Regions from separate parts of the Geobacillus sp. FSL W8-1251 genome, predicted to be linked through region 3. Evidence: riboswitches for the same ligand, from Rfam matches in the RefSeq annotation. Region 3 holds a riboswitch; each other region holds the start of a gene.

Evidence for each region. A riboswitch is a leader RNA that binds a small molecule or an ion and turns the genes downstream of it on or off. The one in region 3 is predicted to bind S-adenosylmethionine.
Region 1: another riboswitch for S-adenosylmethionine. It lies ahead of NSS88_RS04450 (methionine biosynthesis PLP-dependent protein); the one in region 3 lies ahead of NSS88_RS10950 (methionine ABC transporter ATP-binding protein).
Region 2: another riboswitch for S-adenosylmethionine. It lies ahead of mtnW (2,3-diketo-5-methylthiopentyl-1-phosphate enolase); the one in region 3 lies ahead of NSS88_RS10950 (methionine ABC transporter ATP-binding protein).
Region 4: another riboswitch for S-adenosylmethionine. It lies ahead of metK (methionine adenosyltransferase); the one in region 3 lies ahead of NSS88_RS10950 (methionine ABC transporter ATP-binding protein).

What each region holds. Positions count from the first base shown of each region.
Region 1 covers NZ_JBBOUF010000001.1:872,707-878,052, forward strand. Annotated here, with positions in the region: gene metC (cystathionine beta-lyase) at 1-568, opposite strand, end outside; gene NSS88_RS04450 (methionine biosynthesis PLP-dependent protein) at 572-1,675, opposite strand; SAM riboswitch class I at 1,875-1,985, opposite strand; gene NSS88_RS04455 (alpha/beta hydrolase) at 2,179-2,907, shown strand; gene NSS88_RS04460 (YjcG family protein) at 2,946-3,470, shown strand; gene NSS88_RS04465 (GNAT family N-acetyltransferase) at 3,467-3,901, shown strand; gene NSS88_RS04470 (stage VI sporulation protein F) at 4,019-4,276, opposite strand; gene NSS88_RS04475 (YjcZ family sporulation protein) at 4,403-4,555, opposite strand; gene NSS88_RS04480 (hypothetical protein) at 4,632-4,868, opposite strand; gene NSS88_RS04485 (thioredoxin family protein) at 4,997-5,317, shown strand.
Region 2 covers NZ_JBBOUF010000001.1:789,828-795,173, reverse strand. Annotated here, with positions in the region: gene NSS88_RS04040 (carbon-nitrogen family hydrolase) at 1-193, opposite strand, end outside; gene NSS88_RS04035 (pyridoxal phosphate-dependent aminotransferase) at 290-1,465, shown strand; SAM riboswitch class I at 1,605-1,713, shown strand; gene mtnW (2,3-diketo-5-methylthiopentyl-1-phosphate enolase) at 1,791-3,032, shown strand; partial or broken gene mtnX (2-hydroxy-3-keto-5-methylthiopentenyl-1-phosphate phosphatase) at 3,029-3,691, shown strand; gene NSS88_RS04020 (methylthioribulose 1-phosphate dehydratase) at 3,688-4,320, shown strand; gene NSS88_RS04015 (IS1380-like element ISGsp2 family transposase) at 4,424-5,346, shown strand, end outside.
Region 3 covers NZ_JBBOUF010000001.1:2,086,568-2,091,913, forward strand. Annotated here, with positions in the region: gene gcvH (glycine cleavage system protein GcvH) at 1-333, shown strand, start outside; gene NSS88_RS10930 (DUF2553 family protein) at 407-547, shown strand; gene NSS88_RS10935 (toprim domain-containing protein) at 719-1,078, shown strand; gene NSS88_RS10940 (thioredoxin family protein) at 1,075-1,389, shown strand; gene NSS88_RS10945 (hypothetical protein) at 1,543-1,887, shown strand; SAM riboswitch class I at 1,961-2,070, shown strand; gene NSS88_RS10950 (methionine ABC transporter ATP-binding protein) at 2,159-3,187, shown strand; gene NSS88_RS10955 (methionine ABC transporter permease) at 3,177-3,845, shown strand; gene NSS88_RS10960 (MetQ/NlpA family ABC transporter substrate-binding protein) at 3,861-4,712, shown strand; gene NSS88_RS10965 (hypothetical protein) at 4,818-5,009, opposite strand; partial or broken gene NSS88_RS10970 (carboxymuconolactone decarboxylase family protein) at 5,075-5,346, shown strand, end outside.
Region 4 covers NZ_JBBOUF010000001.1:2,261,536-2,266,881, forward strand. Annotated here, with positions in the region: gene NSS88_RS11950 (Rpn family recombination-promoting nuclease/putative transposase) at 1-480, shown strand, start outside; gene pckA (phosphoenolpyruvate carboxykinase (ATP)) at 605-2,191, opposite strand; SAM riboswitch class I at 2,411-2,525, shown strand; gene metK (methionine adenosyltransferase) at 2,655-3,866, shown strand; gene NSS88_RS11965 (gamma carbonic anhydrase) at 3,889-4,437, opposite strand; gene NSS88_RS11970 (tetraprenyl-beta-curcumene synthase family protein) at 4,776-5,346, shown strand, end outside.

The DNA.
Region 1 (5,346 bases), 1.2 Mb from region 3:
CGCCAAGGTCAAGCGGCCGCTGCAACGCCGGCGTCATGAACGTATTATCCAAGAATGTCAAACAGCCATGCGCCTTCGCCAACTTGACGACGCCTTGAATATCGGTCACTTTTAACAGCGGATTGGACGGCGTTTCCATATAAATGACTTTCGTGTTCGGACGAATGTTTTCCGCTACTGTGTTTAAATCTGTCATATCGACAAACGTATGCTCGATGCCAAAGCGGGTCAACACTTCCGTGATCATCCGGTACGTGCCGCCGTAGACGTCTTCGGTCACGAGGACGTGGTCGCCTCGGGACAAGAGCAAAAACGCCGTCGAAATGGCCGCCATGCCAGAAGCGAAGGCGAATCCGCGCGTTCCGCCTTCTAACGCCGCGATCGTTTCCTCAAGCGCCTCGCGCGTCGGGTTGCCGGAGCGGCTGTAGTCGTATTTGCCGAACGTGGCGAAATCGAACTGATGGAACGTGGAGGCGTGCTGGATCGGCACGCTCATCGCTCCCGTGTGGCGATCGACTTTCCATTCATTATGGAGCAGTTTCGTTGAAAACGACCATTCCCGTTCCATCGCTTACACCTCTTTCATGTGTTTGAACGCTTGCGCCAAGTCGGCGATTAAATCATCCGCATGTTCGATGCCGACCGAGAAGCGGAGCAGCCGGTTGCAAATACCGTTTTGGATGCGGATTTCCTCAGGAATGTCCGCATGCGTCTGCGTCGCTGGGTACGTAATAAAGCTTTCGACTCCGCCCAGGCTTTCCGCGAATGTAATGAGGCGCAAGCTTTTTAAAAACCCGTTCACCCACTTTTCATCGGCAATCCGGAACGACAGCATCCCGCCTCTCCCCGGATACAGCACATCAGTGACATCTTCATGTTCGCGCAAAAAGGCGCTGATGCGCTTGGCGTTTTCTTCATGCTGGCGCATCCTTAGCGCCAGCGTTTTCATCCCGCGAATCAACAGCCACGAATCAAACGGCGACAACACCGCGCCGATGGCGTTCTGATACTCGGTCAGGCGTTGACAGAGCTCCTCGCCCTTGGCGACGACAAGGCCAGCCAACACGTCGTTATGGCCGCCTAAATATTTCGTGGCGCTGTGGATGACAATATCGGCGCCTTGTTCGATTGGGCGTTGGAGCACCGGCGTGTAAAACGTGTTATCGACGATCAGCAGCAGCCCATGCCGTTTGGCGAATTCGGAGACGGCGCGGATATCGGTCTCATGCATAAGCGGGTTCGTCGGTGTTTCCAGGAAAATCGCTTTCGTTTTTTCGGTGATACACGCTTCCACCGCAGCGAGATCAGCAAAATCGACGTAATGAAAGCCGAGACCGTACTTGCGCCAGCCGCGCTCAAACAGGCGGTACGTCCCGCCGTAAAGGTCGGCCGATACGAGAAACTCGTCTCCGCTCTCAAACAAGGCGAGCACTGTCTGAATGGCGGCCATGCCGGAGCTGAACGCATAGCCTTGGTCGCCGCCTTCCAGTCTCGCGATCGCTTCTTCGACGATTTTGCGCGTCGGGTTGCCGGTGCGGATATAGTCAAACCCGGTCGACTCCCCGATGCCGGCATGACGGTAGGCGGTGGAAAAATAAACTGGCGGGTTGACCGTCCCCGTCACCGTTTCGCTCCGGTTGCCAATTTGCGCTAACAACGTTTCTAGTTTATCCACCTCATCTCTCTCCTTCTGTTGAAAATTCCATCATGGATCAACGGCCAACCACTTAACGCCCAACGAAGCGCCGCTGTTGGTCAAGCAGCAGCCGAGGGCCTTGATCCTCGACGCCTCTCGGTTGAGGGAGCGGCCGCTTGAGTAAATAAAAAAAGTCTTCTAAGAAGAAGACTTTTCCATACGAACATGGTCATGCTTCTTCTTATCTGCCGAATTGAATGCTCAATTCGCTGGATTTAGCACCTGGCCGTCGGGCGGCTGGTTGCTGAAGCTTCATTGGGCCAGTTCCCTCCGCTTCTCTTGATAAGAACCGCTGCGTATTTAATTTTGTTAATTGTTAATTTATTAAAAAATGTAACGCATTCCGGTCATTTTTGCAAGTCATTTTTTTTGCCGGCACCAATGTTCGGCAAGTTCACGAAAAATTCGAGCCCTTCGTTAACATCTTTTTGCCTAAATATGTTACAATAACAAGTGAACTTGCGCTTTCATGGAGGATGATCATGGCGACAGCATCAGGAACGATGCGCGATTATACGCTTTACAGCAGGGAGCTGCAAGAAGAAATCGGGTTGCTTGTCTACTTGCCAAGCGATTTTTCTCCGTTGCATAAATATTCTTTATTAATCGCGCAAGACGGCAAGGATTATTTTATGTACGGAAAAATCAAAAGCGTGATCGAGACGCTCATGGACGAAGGAACGATCGACCGAACGATCGTTGTCGGCATCCCGTACCGGAACGTCAGCGACCGCTACGAGAAATACCACCCAGCCGGTCGAAAAAACGAAGCCTATATCCGCTTTTTGGCCCATGAGCTCGCGCCGTTTTTGGATCGCGAGCTGCCGACGTATCAAATGGGCAAAGGACGAGCGCTGATTGGCGATTCGCTGGGAGGAACCGTGTCGCTTCTAGCCGGTCTGTTGTATCCGCATACATTTGGAAAAATCGCCATGCAGTCTCCTTACATTGACGACTCGGTGCTCGAACGCATCCGCGCGTTCCGCGCCCCGTCGCTTCTTTCCCTTTACCATTCCATCGGCGCAGAAGAAACGGCGGTCAAAACGACGGACGGCCATGTACGCGATTTTATCACCCCGAACCGGGCCGCACGGGACTTATTGATCGAAAAGCGGTTTTCCTACACGTACCATGAATTTGCCGGCGGGCATGCATGGACGTATTGGCAGCCGGATGTGCCCCGGGCGGTATCGGCCATTTTGTCGCTGTAAATAACGGCAAACGAACCATCTGAAGGAGGGAAAGCGGAATGAAGTACGTCATTGTCATTTTTCCGCCAAAGCGGATTCAAGACTTCGCCAACTCGTACCGGAAGCGGTACGACAGCCATTACGCCCTCATCCCGCCGCACATTACATTAAAATACCCGTTTGAGGCGGATGAGGAGCAAATCAAAGAAATGACGAAAGAGCTGCGCCGCATCGCAGCGGAAACGGAGCCAATTCCGATCAAAGTGACGAAATTCAGCTCGTTTTACCCGACAAGCCACATCATTTATTTGAAAGTCGAGCCAAACGAAGTGCTGGAACGGTTGCACGAGCAGCTGCACAGCGGCTTGTTTGCCGGGGAGCCGGAATTCGTGTTCGTGCCGCACATTACAATTGGCCGCGATTTGCCGAATGCGGAATACGCTGACGTCTACAGCCAACTGCGGCTGCAAAACGTCCATTTTGAAGAGACGGTCGACCGGTTCCACCTTCTTTACCAGCTCGAGAACGGATCATGGACTGTCTATGAAACCTTTATCGTTGGAGGAAAGGAAACGGGAGAATGAACGTCGCCATTGGAACAACGGAAGACCGCGCGTTGTATGAAGACGCGTTGCGCGTCCGTCGGATTGTATTCATCGAAGAGCAAAACGTGCCGGAAGAAGAAGAAATCGATGCATTTGAACATGAATCGTTCCATCTCGTCCTATACGATGGCGAACAAGCAGTCGCAGCCGGCCGGTTTCGCCTGGTCGATGAAGGGGTTGGCAAAGCGGAGCGCATCTGCGTTTTGCCGGCTTACCGCGGCCGCGGCGTCGGCCGGATGGTGATGGAGGCGTTGGAGCAGCTTGCGAAAACAAAAGGGGCGAAAACGGCGAAACTGAACGCCCAGACGCACGCAGAACCGTTTTACCAAAAGCTCGGCTATACGACCGTCTCCGGCGTCTTTATGGACGCCGGCATCCCACATGTCACGATGGTGAAATCGCTCGAATGATGGCCATAGAACAGCCTCGTCTACACTGATCCAAGGCTTGGGATCATCGAACATCGTTTCGCTCTCCTGAGCCAAGCAGAGCAAAAGGGAGCTGTGCGCACGCAAGCTCCCTTTTGCTTACTTTTTGTTGTTCAACATATTGGCGATCGTGTTCAAATCAATTTGTTTGCCGTTATGGACGATCGCCTTGACGATTTGGTCCTCAAGTTCTTTTGGCACTTTCCGGTTGGCAATTTGCGCCACCCGCTTCACCACTTGGCGCACCGTTTTTTCATCGCTGAAATTGGCGTTTTGCAGCGAGTTGGCGAGCTCAAAAACGTCTTTCATATTGACACCTGTTTTCTGTTCGATGTTTTTAAAAAATTGCTGATCCATCGTTCTGCCTCCTTCTCCCTGCTATATCGTATGATGCTCCCGCCTCGGCGTGCATCAAATTAGGGAAAGAAAAATACGAGCCGCTCCGTGGCGCCGAAACGGCCCGTATCCCATTCGCTTTTTCCGTTAGGCGACAAATGCCGCGCCGACAATAATCAACAAAATGAACAACACGACAATCAGCACAAAGCCACCGCCATAGCCACCGCCATAGCCACCGCCATAGCCACCGCCATAGCCGTAGCCGTAAGGATAACCATAACCGCAGAAGCCCATCATAATGTTCACCTCCTTCTCCGTTTACTGTATCGTATTCACCGGCTTAGCGGAGCGTATGGGCGCAAAGGCCATTTTGTCATCCAAATCGGCGGAACAGCTCGGCAAATTCCCGCTCCTTCTTCGCAAACCATTGCTCGATGTAGTCCAAGTTGCCTTGTACACTTTTTAAAAATCCATTGTTCAATTTTTCGATTTCTTGCAGCTGTTTGTTAAAGTCCTTTCCCCATTGTTCAAACAGACGGATGAACGTTTCATGCCCTTCTTTGCGCGACGCAACCCAATTTTCGAGCGCTTTTTCCAACTCTTTGCTCACACTTTCCCCTCCTTTCTTACTGTTGTATGCAAAAACGACTGCCCGAGGTGAAGGCGTCCCCGTTCTTTTTTTGCCTTGCCATATGGTAAAGTAAAGATGAACGGCAACATGAAAGGGAGGGAACGAATGTGAGACAAATTGAAACAGTTGAGCAATTCGAGGCGGCCATTTCCGGCGATAAGCCAGCGATTATGAAGTTTTACACAACTTGGTGTCCAGACTGCGTGCGCCTGAACATGTTCATCGATGACATCATCCGCGATTACGGGCAGTACGACTGGTTCGAAATCGACCGAGATCAGTTTCCAGATATTAGTGATAAGTACCAAGTGCTTGGCATTCCAAGTCTTCTTGTGTTCCGAAACGGGGAAAAAATCGCCCATCTGCATAGCGCTGATGCGAAAACGCCGGAAGAAGTGCGCGCCTTTTTGCAGTCCCTGCCGGAGTAAGACGGGGCGGCATCCTTGCCTCGCCAGAG
Region 2 (5,346 bases), 1.3 Mb from region 3:
CCCGTTCGGCGCCTTCGTCGGCAATTTCATCCAGGCGCGTCAAATCGTAGCCGGTCGTCCATAACTCTGGCAGCACGATGATGTCAGCGCCGTCTTTGGCAGCGGATTCCACGGCCTGTTCGGCTTGCTGTTCGTTTTTTGCTGGATCGCCAAATGCAATGTCAAGCTGCAGGCAGGCGATGCGGATCGTCATGAGCGTTCACCTCGGAAAAAATTTTCTTTACATTTTGCTTTTAACGATATATGATGTTGCACTAGAATTTCAAGAATGTTTGAGAAGGTGTGGACGATGACGATCGAATTTCCCTTTTCCGAACTGCTTGAACAGCTGCCGAAGCAGTTTTTCGCCTCGCTCGTGGCGAAAGTCGGTGCGAAGATCAAGGCGGGTTATGATGTGATCAACTTAGGGCAGGGCAATCCGGATCAGCCGACGCCAAAGCATATCGTCGAGGCGATGCAGCGGGCGGCGGCCAATCCGAAATACCATAAATATTCGCCGTTTCAAGGCTACTCGTTTTTGAAAAAAGCCGTAGCGGCGTTTTACGCGCGCGAGTACGGGGTGACGATCGACCCGGCCCGCGAGGTCGCCATCTTGTTCGGCGGCAAAGCCGGGCTTGTCGAGCTGCCGCTTTGCCTCGTCAACCCGGGCGATGTCGTGCTCGTCCCGGACCCGGGTTATCCGGACTATTGGTCGGGAATCGCGCTCGCCCGCGCGCGGATGGAAATGATGCCGCTTGTCGCGGAGAATGAGTTTCTGCCGGATTATTCGGCCATTCCCAGGGCGGCGGCCGACCGGGCGAAACTGATGTTTTTAAACTATCCGAACAACCCGACCGGCGCGACGGCGACGAAGGAGTTTTTTGCTGAAACGGTGGCATTTGCGGAAAAGTACGGCATAGCCGTTGTGCATGATTTTGCCTATGGCGCGATCGGCTTTGACGGCCAAAAGCCGGTCAGCTTTCTAGAAGTGGACGGGGCGAAAGACATTGGCGTTGAAATCTACACGTTCTCGAAAACGTACAATATGGCCGGCTGGCGCGTGGCGTTCGCTGTCGGCAATGAGCGGATCATCCGTGCCATTGAGTTGTTGCAAGATCATTTGTACGTCAGCTTGTTCGGCGCCGTCCAAGAAGCGGCGGCAGCTGCGCTCCTCGGCCCGCAAGACTGCGTCGCGGAGCTCGTTGCCTTGTACGAGGCGCGCCGCAATACGTTTATTCATGCTTTGCGCGCGATCGGCTGGGAAGCGCCGGCGCCGTCTGGATCATTTTTCGCCTGGCTTCCGTTGCCAAAAGGCGCATCATCCGCCGAATTTGCCGATCTGTTGCTTGAGCGGGCGCATGTCGCCGTTGCCCCAGGCATCGGTTTTGGAAAACACGGCGAAGGGTATGTGCGCGTTGGATTGTTGACCGATGAAGCGCGGCTTCGCGAAGCGGCGGAGCGGATCGGCCGGCTCGGATTGTTTTGAAAAAAAGAGCGGCAATGAACCGTTGACGGGACAACGTTGACCAGGCTGTTTTAAAAAAATGATTGACAACGGCGGCAAAGGCTGTCATAATTCAAAGTAAATTTGCCAATCGTTTGACAAGTGCATAAACGAGCAGGCTTTCTTATCAAGAGCAGGCGGAGGGACGAGCCCAATGAAGCCCGGCAACCGGCTTGGCGCACGCTAAGCACGGTGCTAATTCTTGCAGCGGAAACGCTGGGAGATAAGAAGAGCGCCATGAATGAATGACGCCTCTTCTTAGGAAGGGGCTTTTTTATTTCGCCATATATTGAAAGAGGGATGGACGATGAGTGCAGTCATTGCGACGTATTTTCTTCATGATGAACACGATATTCGCCAAAAAGCGGAAGGAATCGCGCTCGGCTTGACAGTCGGCACATGGACCGACTTGCCGCAGCTAGAGCAAGACCAGCTTCGCAAGCATAAAGGGGAAGTCGTTGCGATCGAAGAGCTTGGCGAGAGCGAGCGGGTAAACGCCTATTTCGGCAAGCGGTTGAAGCGGGCAATCGTCAAAATCGCTTACCCGACCGTCAACTTCAGCGCCGATTTGCCAGCATTGTTGGTGACGACGTTCGGCAAGCTGTCGCTTGACGGGGAAGTGCGGTTGCTTGATTTGGAATTTCCGGAAGAATGGAAGCGGCAGTTTCCGGGGCCGCGCTTTGGCATCGCCGGCATTCGCGAAAAGGTCGGAGTGTACGACCGCCCGCTGTTGATGAGCATTTTCAAAGGCATCGTTGGCCGCGATTTGGCGTATTTGACATCAGAGTTGAAAAAGCAAGCGCTTGGCGGCGTTGACTTGGTCAAAGATGACGAAATTTTGTTTGACAGCGATCGTCTGCCATTTGCGAAGCGCATTACAGAAGGCAAAGCGGCGCTCGAAGAGGTGTACGAACAAACAGGCAAGCGGACGCTGTATGCCGTCAACTTGACCGGCAAAACGTTTGAACTGAAAGAAAAAGCGAAACGGGCGGCTGTGCTTGGCGCCGATGTGCTGTTGTTCAACGTGTTCGCCTATGGATTGGACGTCCTACAAGGGTTGCGGGAAGATGAAGAGATTTCCGTTCCGATCATGGCCCACCCGGCGTTCAGCGGCGCGATCACGCCGTCGGAGTTTTACGGCGTCGCCCCGTCGCTCTTGCTTGGAAAGCTTTTGCGGCTTGCCGGCGCCGACTTTGTTCTGTTCCCATCGCCGTACGGCAGCGTCGCCTTGGAGCGCGAGCAGGCGCTTGGCATCGCCCGGGCGCTGACCGATGAACAAGAGCCGTTTGCCCGGGCGTTTCCAGTGCCATCGGCCGGCATCCATCCGGGCTTGGTGCCGCTCCTTGTCCGCGATTTTGGCCTTGACAGCGTCGTCAACGCCGGCGGCGGCATCCACGGCCACCCGGACGGGGCGATCGGCGGCGGAAAGGCGTTTCGCGCCGCCATCGACGCAGCGCTGGTCGGCCGTCCGCTTCGTGAAGCGGCGAAAGACAACGAGGCGCTGCAAAAGGCGATCGACCGCTGGGGCGCTATTGAGGTGGAAGCATGACGAAACAACTCGTTCTTTTTTGCGATTTTGACGGCACGATCACGGAAAACGACAACATCATCGCGATTATGAAACAGTTCGCCCCGCCGGAGTGGGAGGCACTAAAGGACGACATTCTCGCCCAGCGCATCTCCGTTCAGGAAGGCGTCGGAAAAATGTTTTCGCTTCTTCCGTCAGCGCTGAAAGGGGAGATTGTTGACTTTTTGCTTAGCACCGCCCGCTTGCGCGAAGGGTTCCGCGAGTTTGTCGCATGGACAAAAGAGCAAAGCATCCCGCTCTATATCGTGAGCGGCGGCATCGACTTTTTCGTCTATCCGCTGCTTGAAGGGCTCATTGAACCGGAGCGGATTTTTTGCAACGGTTCCGATTTCAGCGGTGAGACGATCCGCATCACATGGCCGCATGCATGTGACAGCCGGTGCCAAAACGGCTGCGGCTGCTGCAAGCCGTCGCTATTGCGCAGGCTTGCCCGCCCGGACGGGTATCACGTCGTCATCGGCGATTCGATCACCGACTTGGCGGTGGCCAGGCAAGCCGACTATGTGCTGGCGCGCGATTTTCTGCTTTAAAAATGTCAAGAGCTTGACCTGCCGCACGCGCCATTTGCGACGTTTTTTGACGTGATGGATGCGTTGCAGCGAATGGAGGTGATCGTATGAGCATCGTCGTGAAAAAGTGGAACGAGCTTGCGGAAGTGAAAGCCGAGCTCGCCGCCTGCGATTGGTTTTTCGCAACAAGCGGCAATTTGTCGATCAAAGTGACGGACGACCCGTTGACGTTTTTGGTGACAGTGAGCGGCAAGGATAAGCGGAAGCAAACGGATGAGGACTTCTTGCTCGTTGACGCTGCTGGCCGACCAGCGGAGAAAACACATTTAAAGCCATCAGCGGAGACGCTGCTGCATGTGGAAATTTACAACCGCACAAACGCCGGTTGCGTCTTGCACGTTCATACCGTGGACAACAATTTGATTTCTGAACTGTATGCGTCAAACGGGGAAGCAGTCTTTTCCGGCCAAGAAATCATCAAGGCGTTTGGCATTTGGGAAGAAAACGCCGCAGTGCGCATCCCGATCATTAACAATGACGCCGACATCCCGACGCTGGCTCGGGAGTTTGCGAACCATGTTCATGGCGACGCCGGCGCTGTGTTGATCCACAACCACGGCATTACCGTCTGGGGACGAACGGCGTTTGAAGCGAAAAAACATTTGGAAGCGTGGGAGTTTTTGTTCAGCTGGCAGGTGAAGCGGCTGCTTTTGCAACGGGCCGGCCTGCCGGTTGGTTAATATACATCCTGAATCCGTGACAAAACATCTTTACAATGGTCGCAAACCGTTGATACGATAAGGGAAAACGACGTTGACGATTCTTCATCAAGTAGGTGATATGATGAAAGATTTCCCGATTCGGTTTGTATTGACAGATGAAGCGATTACCCCAAGTGCTGGGCTTGCTCTCGTTGGCTACTTACTGCACCAAACGAAACTGGATAAACGGGTAAACGCACTTCGGCTTCCAACGGTTCGTCGAGAAGTGCACATTTCCCATAGCGATGTCATTCGCTCGATGATTGGCTTGCTTGCCACAGGAAAAACGGATTTCGATCATATCGAAGCGTATCGTCAGGACGATATCTTTTCGGCATCGATGGGGATTCAGCACGTGCCTTCCTCTCCAACCTTGCGACAACGACTCGATCAGCTCGCTTGTCTTCCGATGACCGAAACGATTCTTTGGGAGGAGTCCATACGTCTGTTGATTCAACGACATGCCACTTTGTCCCCTTGTTGGACCAAAGGAAAGACGACATGGCTTCCCCTTGATATAGATGGTTCCCCATTTGACAACTCCGATACGAAAAAAGAAGGAGTCAGTCGAACGTATAAAGGATTTGACGGTTTTACACCGTTGTTTGCGTATGCAGGGAAGGAAGGGTATCTCGTTCATGCCGAGTTGCGTCCAGGGAAACAACATGTGCAAGACAACATGCCCTCGTTTTTAGTCACCGCTATCCGTCGAGCTCGTCAACTGACTTCATCTCGTCTGCTTGTTCGCATGGATGCAGGAAACGATGCAGAAGCGAATGTGCACGTATGCCTAAAGGAAGACGTGGACTTTGTCATCAAGCGAAACTTACGCCGAGAATCGAAAGCGCTTTGGTTCCAGATCGCTTCGCAAAAGGGCAGACGCGTCGATGATGGACAAAGCGAAGGAGTACAAACGTATGAGTTATGCCTTCCACAGACCGCAGCGATCGATGGAAACACGTATACGTACGTTCAAGTCACCCAAGTGACGGAACGGACGATGGA
Region 3 (5,346 bases):
GTCGAAGGGGATAAAGTGCGCATCGGCATCACCGATTTCGCCCAATCGGAGCTGGGCGACATCGTGTTTGTCGAGCTGCCGGAAGTCGGCGCGGAACTGACAGCGAACGAGCCGTTCGGCAGCGTTGAGTCGGTGAAAACCGTCTCGGAATTGTATGCGCCGATCAGCGGCACGGTCGTCGAAGTGAACGAAGCGTTGAACGACAATCCGGAATATGTGAACGAATCACCGTATGAAAAAGCATGGATGATCGTTATTGAGCCGAAAGACTTAAGTGAAGTGGACAACTTGTTGACGGCCGAACAATACGAAGCGATGATCAACGAAGGATAAACGTTCCTGCAAAGTTCGCTTCGAACCGGGCCCCCTATACATACCGGAATGTGATGAAAAAGGGGTGCTCGTGATGGTGTTGCAAACGAAGCAACTGGATGTCACGGACCGGGTCACCGGCAAATGGAACGGCCGCACGATCGAACTGTACGAGGGAGGCGAGCTCATCGGCCGCCTTCCGCTTCCTGCGGCTGTAGCGTGGAAAAACGGATAAAGCGAACAAATGGGAAAATTTGAAAATGGGTCACCGCTACCGTTGAACCGGATCAAAAATATGTCGACTGCGACGGGGAGGCGGGCTGGTGTTAGGAGGCAACGGCGGATGGCCGTTGCTTTTCTGTTGCCATACAATATTGTATCCTCATTCACGTTAGGTGGGTCGGACATGCGACAGGTGGAAAAAGTGATTATTGTGGAAGGGCGGTCAGATAAGGAAAAAGTGGCGGCCGTGCTGAACGAGCCGGTTGTCATCATTTGCACGAACGGCACGATCAGCGATGCGCGCCTTGAGGAGCTGGCCGATGAACTCGAAGGGCGGGATGTGTACGTGCTCGCCGATGCCGACGAGGCGGGGGAAAAATTGCGCCGGCAGTTCCGCCGGGTGTTTCCGGAAGCAGGGCATATTTACATTGACCGGGCGTATCGCGAAGTGGCCGCCGCCCCGATCTGGCATTTGGCGCATGTGCTGCTGCGCGCCCATTTTGACGTCCGTATCGAATCGTTCATGAGAGGAAGAGGCGAGTGAACACAATCGGTCGAAACGATATTAAGCGAATGGTGGAAGGGGAGCCGCTTCTCGCTCTTTCGTTGTATACCCCACTGTGCGGCACGTGCCAGTTGGCGAGGCGCATGCTTGTTGTCCTAGAACAATTGTTTCCGGACATACCGTTTTGCGAAACGGACATCAACTACATCCCCGAGCAGGCGGCGGCGTGGAAAATTGAAAGCGTTCCGTGCTTGCTTCTTTTCGCCGGCGGAGAGATCATCGGCAAATGGTATGCGTTCCATTCGGTCCCTTATTTGTACGAAGCAATCCGCGCCCGTTTGCCGCGTTGACGATCCGCCATTTTTTGACGCCGTTTGACACATTTCATGGGAAATGACAAAAACGGCGTTGGTTCGCCACGGCGGCTGTCGAGATTTTTGTAAAGGATTCTCCCCCTTCGGCATGGAAATAAAAGGACAAAGGAGATGGGGGGAGGATGCTCAATGGAAATGTGCGAGTTGGTAGGACAGTTTATGGAACGGATGCAAACGTTGCGCCATTTGTTGCCGATTTTGCCGGATGAGCAGCTGTATGTTCGCTTTGAAAGCGAGGAAGAGACCGCCATGGTGGCGCTCGGCAAGGAGCTTACTGCCGGAAGGGAACCTGATGAACGGAACGTCTTGACGGTGCACGGCTCCAAAAAAGCACTTTGCTCGCTTTTAGACGGCGAGCTGAAGCTGCAGCAGCTCGTCCGGCTGCGCGAAGTGCATGTATCGGGAAGCTTTCGTCATCTGTTGCTGCTTGAGTCGCTCCTCCATTTGGCTAAGCCATATCGGCATGTTGGGTGAAATTTTTATTGACAATGTTCGACACAAGGTGATACAATCACAGTTGTAGTCAATCGAATAGGCGATTGTTGCGCTCTTATCAAGAGAGGTGGAGGGATGTGCCCAATGAAGCCCGGCAACCGTCAGCGCGTGCGCTGAAAAGGTGCCAATTCACACAAAGCGGCCTGCTTTGAGAGATAAGAGACGGAATGGTGCACAATACCTTTCTGTTCTCTGCGGGCAGAAAGGTTTTCTTTTTGCGCTCCGCCGCCTTGGGGAGGAAGGTGAAACGATGATTACACTCGAACATGTGACAAAGATCTATCAAGCGGCTAACGGCTCGGTCACGGCCGTCGACAATGTGTCGCTTGAGATTCGCGAAGGGGAAATTTTCGGCATTATCGGCTACAGCGGCGCGGGGAAAAGTACGCTCATCCGCTTGCTCAATGGGCTCGAGAAGCCGACGGGCGGCCGGGTGGTCGTCGCCGGCCGCGACATGGGGCGCATCAAAGGGCGGGAGCTGCGCAAGGCGCGTCAAGAGATCGGGATGATTTTCCAACATTTCAACTTGCTTTGGTCGCGCACAGTGCGGGAAAACATTGCGTTTCCGCTCGAGATTGCGGGTGTTCCGAAAGCGGAGCGGCAAAAACGGGTCGATGAATTGATCGAGCTCGTCGGGCTCACGGGGCGGGAAGAGGCGTATCCGTCGCAGTTGAGCGGCGGGCAAAAGCAGCGTGTCGGCATTGCCCGGGCGCTCGCCAACAACCCGAAAGTGCTGCTTTGCGACGAGGCGACATCGGCGTTGGACCCGCAGACGACCGATGCGATTTTGGACTTGCTCGTTGACATCAACAAGCGGCTCGGGCTGACGATCGTGCTGATCACCCATGAAATGCACGTCATCCGCAAAATTTGCGACCGCGTCGCCGTGATGGAAAACGGCAAAATCGTTGAGCAAGGCGACGTGTTGCACGTGTTCCGCAACCCGCAGCAGCCGATCACGAAGCGGTTCGTCAAGCAGCTCGTCGAGCCGGAAGAGACGGAAGAGGCGATTTCCCATTTGTTTGGCCAATACCCGAGCGGGCTGATCGCGCAGCTGACGTTTGTCGGCGCGGCGGCCGGCCAGCCGCTCATCAGCCAGGTCGTGCGGCAATTTGCCGTCGATATGAATATTTTGCAAGGGAAAATTTCGCAAACCCATCAAGGCGCTTATGGGGTGCTGTTTGTGCACATCAATGGGGCGGCGGATGAAATTGACCGGGCGCTTGGCTACATTCAAAGCCAGCAGGTGGCGGTGGAGGTGATTCACGATGCTCGCTAACCTCCTGCCGAACGTCCAATGGGAGACGATGTGGGCGGCGACGGTCGAGACGCTGTATATGACGGGAGTGGCGGTGGCGGCCACTTTCGTTCTCGGAATCGTTCTTGGCTTGCTTCTATTTTTGACAGCGAAGGGCAACCTATGGGAAAACCGGTTTGTCAATACCGTGATTGCGGCGTTTGTGAACATTTTCCGCTCCATTCCGTTTATTATTTTGATCATTTTGCTCATTCCGTTTACCACCTGGCTTGTTGGGACGATGCTTGGCGCCAATGCGGCGCTGCCGGCTTTGGTCATTGGGGCCGCGCCGTTTTACGCCCGCATGGTGGAGATTGCCCTTCGCGAAATTGATAAAGGCGTCATCGAAGCAGCCCAAGCGATGGGCGCCTCAACGTGGACGATCATTTGGAAAGTGCTGCTGCCGGAGTCATTGCCGGCGCTTGTCTCCGGCATTACGGTGACGGCGGTGTCGCTCGTCAGCTATACAGCGATGGCTGGAGCCATCGGCGCCGGCGGGCTTGGGAACTTGGCGTATTTGGAAGGGTTCCAGCGCAACCATAACGATGTGACATTTGTCGCAACCGTATTGGTGTTGGTCATTGTATTTATCATTCAGCTGATCGGTGACTTTGTCACTTCGAAAATCGATAAACGATAAAGGGGGAAACAACTGATGAAGAAATGGTTGGGTGTGTTGCTCGCCGCCATTCTCGTGCTCGCTTTGGCGGCATGCGGCGGCAACAATAACGACAGCGCGGAAGGCGGCAAAGACGGCAAATTGGTGAAGTTGAAAGTCGGTGCGTCGAACGTGCCGCATGCGGAAATTTTGGAAAAAGCGAAACCGATTTTGAAAGAAAAAGGCATCGACTTGGAGATCATTACGTTCCAAGATTACATCTTGCCGAACAAAGCGCTGGCTGAGAAGCAAATCGACGCCAACTATTTCCAACACATTCCGTATTTGGAATCGCAAAAGAAAGAGTACGGCTATGATTTCGTCAACGCCGGCAGCATTCATATCGAGCCGATCGGCTTATACTCGAAAAAATACAAAAGCATTGAAGAACTGCCGGACGGCGCGACGATCATCATGAGCAACTCGGTCGCCGACCATGGCCGCATTTTGTCGATGCTGCAAGAAAAGGGGCTCATTAAGCTGAAACCGGGCATCGATAAAACGAAAGCGACGGTCAACGACATCGTCGAAAACCCGAAACATTTGAAATTTAAAGCGGACGTCGATGCTGGACTTCTGCCGCAAATTTACAAAAACGGCGAAGGCGATGCGGTTTTGATCAACGCCAACTATGCGCTTGACGCCGGTTTGGACCCGGCGAAAGACCCGATCGCCGTGGAGTCGCCGAAAAACAATCCGTATGTGAACATTGTGGCGGTGCGCAAAGGCGATGAAAACCGGAAAGAAATCAAAACGCTTGTCGAAGTGCTGCAATCGAAAGAAATCCAAGATTTCATCAAAGAAAAATACCACGGCGCCGTCATTCCAGCGGCGACAAACAATCAATAACGGAAGCGAATCGCTTCCGTTATTTTTTGCACAAAAAAGAGCCGCCCGAAAGTTCAAAACCGTTTTGGATGGAGAGACGCCGCGGCCGGTCTGTTTTCCCGCGCTTCATCGGTTGTTCAAACGCGCCAGTACGGCGGCGAGCATGACGATGATGACGCAGTTTTGCAGGGCGACCACTGTCGTTAAACTGAAGATGACGTCCCCGTGTTCACCGAGAATGCTGCCGATGATGATCCATGCCAAAAACGAAGCGAAAGCGGCGGTTAAGGCAAAGACAACCCAACGAATCAATGGCATTGCCCCCTTTCCTATGATGATGGGAGTGGAACAGAACCATTCGTTTTCATCATGACATTCCGTCGATGTTGGCGAAACGGTGGTGTTTCCACACCCTTTCAATACCATTCGTTTATGCATCGGTCGAATCCTCCCTTCACCGCTACAAAGAAGGGATAGAGGCGTTCACCCAAAAAACTTTCGAACGTAGCCGAGCGGTTTAACGCGTTTACGGAAGCGTGCTTTGCCGAGGGAGCGCTGTCGAAAAAAGAAAAACAATTGATCGCCCTTGGCATCAGCCTGGCGACGCAAGATGAGTATTGCACGATTTACCATGCGAAAGGCTGCCTTGATGAAG
Region 4 (5,346 bases), 170 kb from region 3:
GTGGAGCTGCGCAAACTGCCGTGGCGCGCGTACATCCGCCATGACAATCCCGTCGCCGCTGCCTTGTTAAGCAAAATGGGGTATAATGAAGAAGAAAAGGTCGAAGTGAAAAAAGAATTTTTGCGCATGCTCGTCCGCCTTGAGCTCGATGAGGCGAAACAGCGGCTGTTGTTCGGTTTTTTTGAAACGTATTTGCGGTTGTCCGAAGAGGAGGAAGCCAAACTGCGAAACGAGGTGAGCCAAATGGAAACGAAGGAAGCGAAGCAAGTGATGGAGCTCATCGTCTCGTACGAACAGCGGGGAATGGAAAAGGGAATTCAACAAGGAGTCAAACAAGGGATGAAGCAAGGGCGCCAAAAAGGGATTGAGGAAGGGAAAATCGACATCGCGAAGAAAATGTTGGCGAAAGGGTACGATGTCGACACGATCCACGAGCTGACCGGGCTGCCGGCGGAAAAGATTGAACAGCTGAAGAAGTAAACCCGCCTTCGCATTGTCGTCGACCTCCAATCGTACAAAAATCCCGGGGGATCGACGACAATCATTTTATGCGTTCGAAAAAACAGCCGGACAGGGAACGGCTCCCTGTCCGGCTGGGTTCTTGTTACACGAGCGGTCCGCCGAGTTTTTCGATGGACGGATCGATGTGGGCGAATTTTTGGAAGTTGGCGCGGAATTTTTGCGCTAGCTCTTTTGCTTTTTGTTCGTATGCTTGTTTGTCGGCCCATGTGTTTTGCGGCTGCAGGACGTCATCCGGCACGCCCGGGACGCGGGTCGGGATGGCGAGGCCGAAAATCGGATCTTTGACCGTTTCGACGTTGTCGAGCTCCCCTTTGACGGCGGCTTGCACCATCGCCCGGGTGTAGGCGAGCTTCATGCGGCTTCCGACGCCGTACGGCCCCCCTGTCCAGCCGGTGTTGACCAAAAAGACGCGGACGTTGTGTTCGGCGATTTTTTGCCCGAGCATTTCCGCGTACTCAACGGCCGGGCGCGGCAAAAACGGTGCGCCGAAGCACGTTGAGAACGTTGCTTCCGGTTCGGTGACGCCGCGTTCGGTGCCGGCGAGCTTGCTTGTGTAGCCGCTTAAGAAATGGTACATCGCCTGTTCGCGCGTCAGCTTGCTGATCGGCGGCAGGACGCCGAACGCATCGGCTGTCAAAAACACGATCGTGGACGGATGGCCGGCGACGCTCGGGTCGATGATGTTTTGGATCGCCTGAAGCGGGTAGGCGGCGCGTGTGTTTTCCGTCAGCGTGCCGTCGTCGTAATTCGGCACCCGCGTCGCGTCATCGAGAACGACGTTTTCGAGCACCGCGCCGAAGCCGATGGCGTCAAAAATTTGCGGCTCTTTCTCGCGCGATAGCTTGATGCATTTCGCATAGCAGCCGCCTTCGATGTTGAAAATGCCGCGGCTTGACCAACCGTGTTCGTCATCGCCGATCAAGCGGCGGTTCGGGTCGGTCGAGAGCGTCGTTTTTCCCGTTCCCGACAAGCCGAAAAAGAGGGCGACGTCGCCTTCCTGCCCGACGTTGGCCGAGCAGTGCATCGGCAGGATGCCTTGTTCCGGCAGCACATAGTTCATGACCGAGAAAATCGATTTTTTCATTTCGCCGGCATACTCGGTGCCGCCGATCAACACGGTGCGCCGTTCAAACGAGATGATGATGAACGCTTCCGAGCGCGTCCCGTCCACCTTCGGGTCGGCTTTAAAGTTCGGCGCGCAAATGACGGTGAATTGCGGCTCGTGCGCGGCGAGCTCCTCGGCGCTCGGGCGGATGAACAGCTGATGGACGAACAAGTTGTGCCAGGCGAATTCGTTGACGACTTGAATCGGCAGCCGGTATTTCGGATCGGCGCCGGCAAAGCCTTTAAAGACGAACAGTTCATCTTGTTTCATTAAATAATCGAGCACTTTGTCGTACAGTTTCTCAAACGTTTCCGGAGACATCGGCTGGTTGACCGTTCCCCAGTCGATCGTTTGCTTCGTGGACGGTTCTTCGACGATGTATTTGTCTTTCGGCGACCGCCCCGTGTACTTGCCGGTTGTCACCGCGACGGCTCCGGTGTGGGTCAGCCGTCCTTCGTTCCGTTGCAGGACTTTCTCGACGAGCTCGGCGACGGACAATTGGTGATGTACGTACGGTTTTTGTAGCAATAAATCAAGCTTATTCGTCATGTTTGTGATCCCCATGTTCAAAACCTGCCTTCTTTTTGTAATCACTCTTGAAAATAGTATAACACATTTTTATTAATAGCCCATACTAATTGCGTGGGTTTTTCAAACTTTATTTTTGCCCAATGTGTCGATTTCCTTGAGGAAATAATTTTCTCGGCTGGAAATGATAAAAAATGAATTTTGATAGTTGACTTTGCCGATTCCGTTGCGATAAGATAAGTCATTGAACGGATACTCTTATCCCGAGCCGGTGGAGGGACAGGCCCGATGAAGCCCAGCAACCGTCACAACTGGACATGTGTGAAATGGTGCTAACCTGTGGCAAGGCGCAGTCCTTGAACGATAAGAGTGAAAGGAAGCAATACGATTGCCATGACCTTTCCTCAGCCGTTACAGGAAAGGTTTTTTATATTGCGAAGGGAAAAAGGGAAATGAGTTCCGTGTCGCCACATTATGCCAAGAGGAGGAAACAAACCGAATGTCAGCCAAACGCCGCTTGTTTACTTCAGAGTCTGTGACGGAAGGACATCCGGATAAAATTTGCGACCAAATTTCTGACGCCATTTTGGATGCCATTTTGGAAAAAGATCCGACCGCCCGCGTCGCCTGCGAAACGAGCGTCACGACCGGGCTGGTGCTCGTGAGCGGGGAAATCACGACATCAACATACGTGGACATTCCGCGCATCGTCCGCGATACGATCCGGGAGATCGGCTACACGCGCGCCAAATACGGATTTGACGCTGATACGTGCGCGGTGCTGACGTCGATTGACGAACAATCGCCGGACATTGCGATGGGGGTGGACCGGGCGCTCGAGGCGCGCGAAGGTCAGATGACTGATGAGGAAATTGAAGCGATCGGCGCCGGCGACCAAGGATTGATGTTTGGGTTCGCCTGCAATGAGACGGAAGAATTGATGCCACTGCCGATTTCGCTTGCGCACCGCTTGGCGCGCCGATTGGCGGAAGTGCGCAAAACGGACGTCTTGCCGTACTTGCGGCCGGACGGGAAAACGCAAGTGACGATCGAATACGATGAAAACGGCAAACCGGTGCGCGTCGATACGATCGTCGTTTCCGCGCAGCACCATCCGGAAATTACGCAAGAGCAAATCGAGCGCGACATTAAAGAGCAGGTCATCAAGCCGGTCGTGCCCGCGGAGCTGCTTGATGAGAACACGAACTATTTCATCAACCCGACAGGACGGTTTGTCATCGGCGGTCCGCAAGGGGATGCTGGGTTGACGGGGCGCAAAATCATCGTCGATACGTACGGCGGCTACGCCCGCCACGGCGGTGGCGCGTTCTCGGGCAAAGATCCGACGAAAGTCGACCGCTCGGCAGCGTATGCGGCCCGCTATGTCGCGAAAAACATCGTCGCGGCAGGACTGGCCGACAAATGCGAAGTGCAGCTCGCCTACGCGATCGGCGTCGCCCGTCCGGTATCGATTTCCATTGATACATTCGGCACCGGCAAAGTGTCGGAAGATATTTTGATTGAGGTCGTGCGCAGCAACTTCGATCTCCGCCCGGCGGGCATCATCAAAATGCTTGACCTGCGCCGCCCGATTTACAAACAGACGGCTGCTTACGGCCATTTTGGGCGTACGGACATCGACTTGCCGTGGGAGCGCACTGATAAAGCGACGACGCTGAGAGAACAAGCGCTGGCGCTGGCGGACAAGTGATGAAAGAAAAAGAGCTGCCTGATCACGGTAGCTCTTTTTTGTCGGCGCACGATGTCCGCTGTTGCTGCAGCGCTTTGTAATACTGCCCTTTCTCGACATATTCGCGGCGGATGCGCTCCATTTCGCGGATATCGTCTTCCGTCAGTTCGCGGACGACTTTCGCCGGCCGGCCGAGGGCGAGCGTGTTGGGTGGAATTTTTTTGCCCGGCGGCACTAAACTGCCGGCGCCGATAAACGCGCCTTCCCCGATTTCCGCGCGGTCCAAAATGATTGAGCCCATGCCGATGAGCGCGTTTTTGCGAACGATGGCGCTGTGCAAAATGACTTGATGGCCGACCGTCACCCCGTCCTCAATGATAAGCGGATTGTTTGGACTTTGATGCAAAATTGAGTTATCTTGAATATTGACCCGGTTGCCAATCACCGTTGGTGCCACATCGCCGCGAATGACGGTATTGAACCAAATGCTTGTCTCTTCGCCGATCACGACATCGCCGGTGATCGTCACATAGTCGGCGATAAAGGCGGAGGCGGCAATTTGCGGCGTTTTGCCTTTGTATGGGTAAATCATGGGCGTTCGTTCCTTTCTGTTGCAAAATCGATCGTTCACCATGTATTGTACAACGCTGCGTCCAAATCGCCAACGAAAGCGAGCGCGCCTAATCGGGATTGGTGAAAAATGTTTCGTTTCGCCCGATGAGTGGTTGGGATCGGGGAAGAAGATCCGATTTCAAAAAGCTTCTCAACGTGAGAAGAACCGTTGTTGAGCGGCTTTTTCATTCCGTCGCCAACCCTTTTATGATTTGCCCCGGCCGCATTGATGGCAATACTGGAAGACGAGATCGCAAGCTGTTCAGACGCGAAACAATTTTGGTTGCCGATAAGATGGAAATGCTAGGAGACGAGACCATGGTGTTTGCACCTGAGGTGAACCGATTGAACATTCCGAAAAACCCCATCGCCTTGATGAAAATGGTGTATCGTGACGTGCTTCCGCTTGTCCACCGCGAGCTTGCCTATTGGCGGCGCCAGGCCGAGCGCATTCCCGACCCGGAGCTTCGGAGCCAGGCCTTGGCGAGCATCGCGTCGAAAACGTTCCATTGCGAAGGCGGCTCCATTTTGGCGCTTTTGGCCGGAGAAAACATGGAGGATTGCATCCGCTTTATCGTGGCTTACCAGACGATTAGCGATTATTTGGATAATTTGTGCGACCGCAGCACCTCGCTCGATCCGCTCGACTTTCGCGCCTTGCACGATTCGATGCCGGACGCGTTGACAATCGGCGCCGAGCCGTCGAACTATTACCGCCATCGCCGCGAACAGGAAGACGGCGGCTATTTGCCGGCGCTTGTCCGCACGTGCCAAGAGGTGCTCAAGACGGTGCGCCATTATGAGACGATCGCCCCATTTTTGCATGAATTGGCCGGATATTATTGCGACTTGCAAGTGCATAAACATGTCGAAGCGAGCGAGCGGGTGC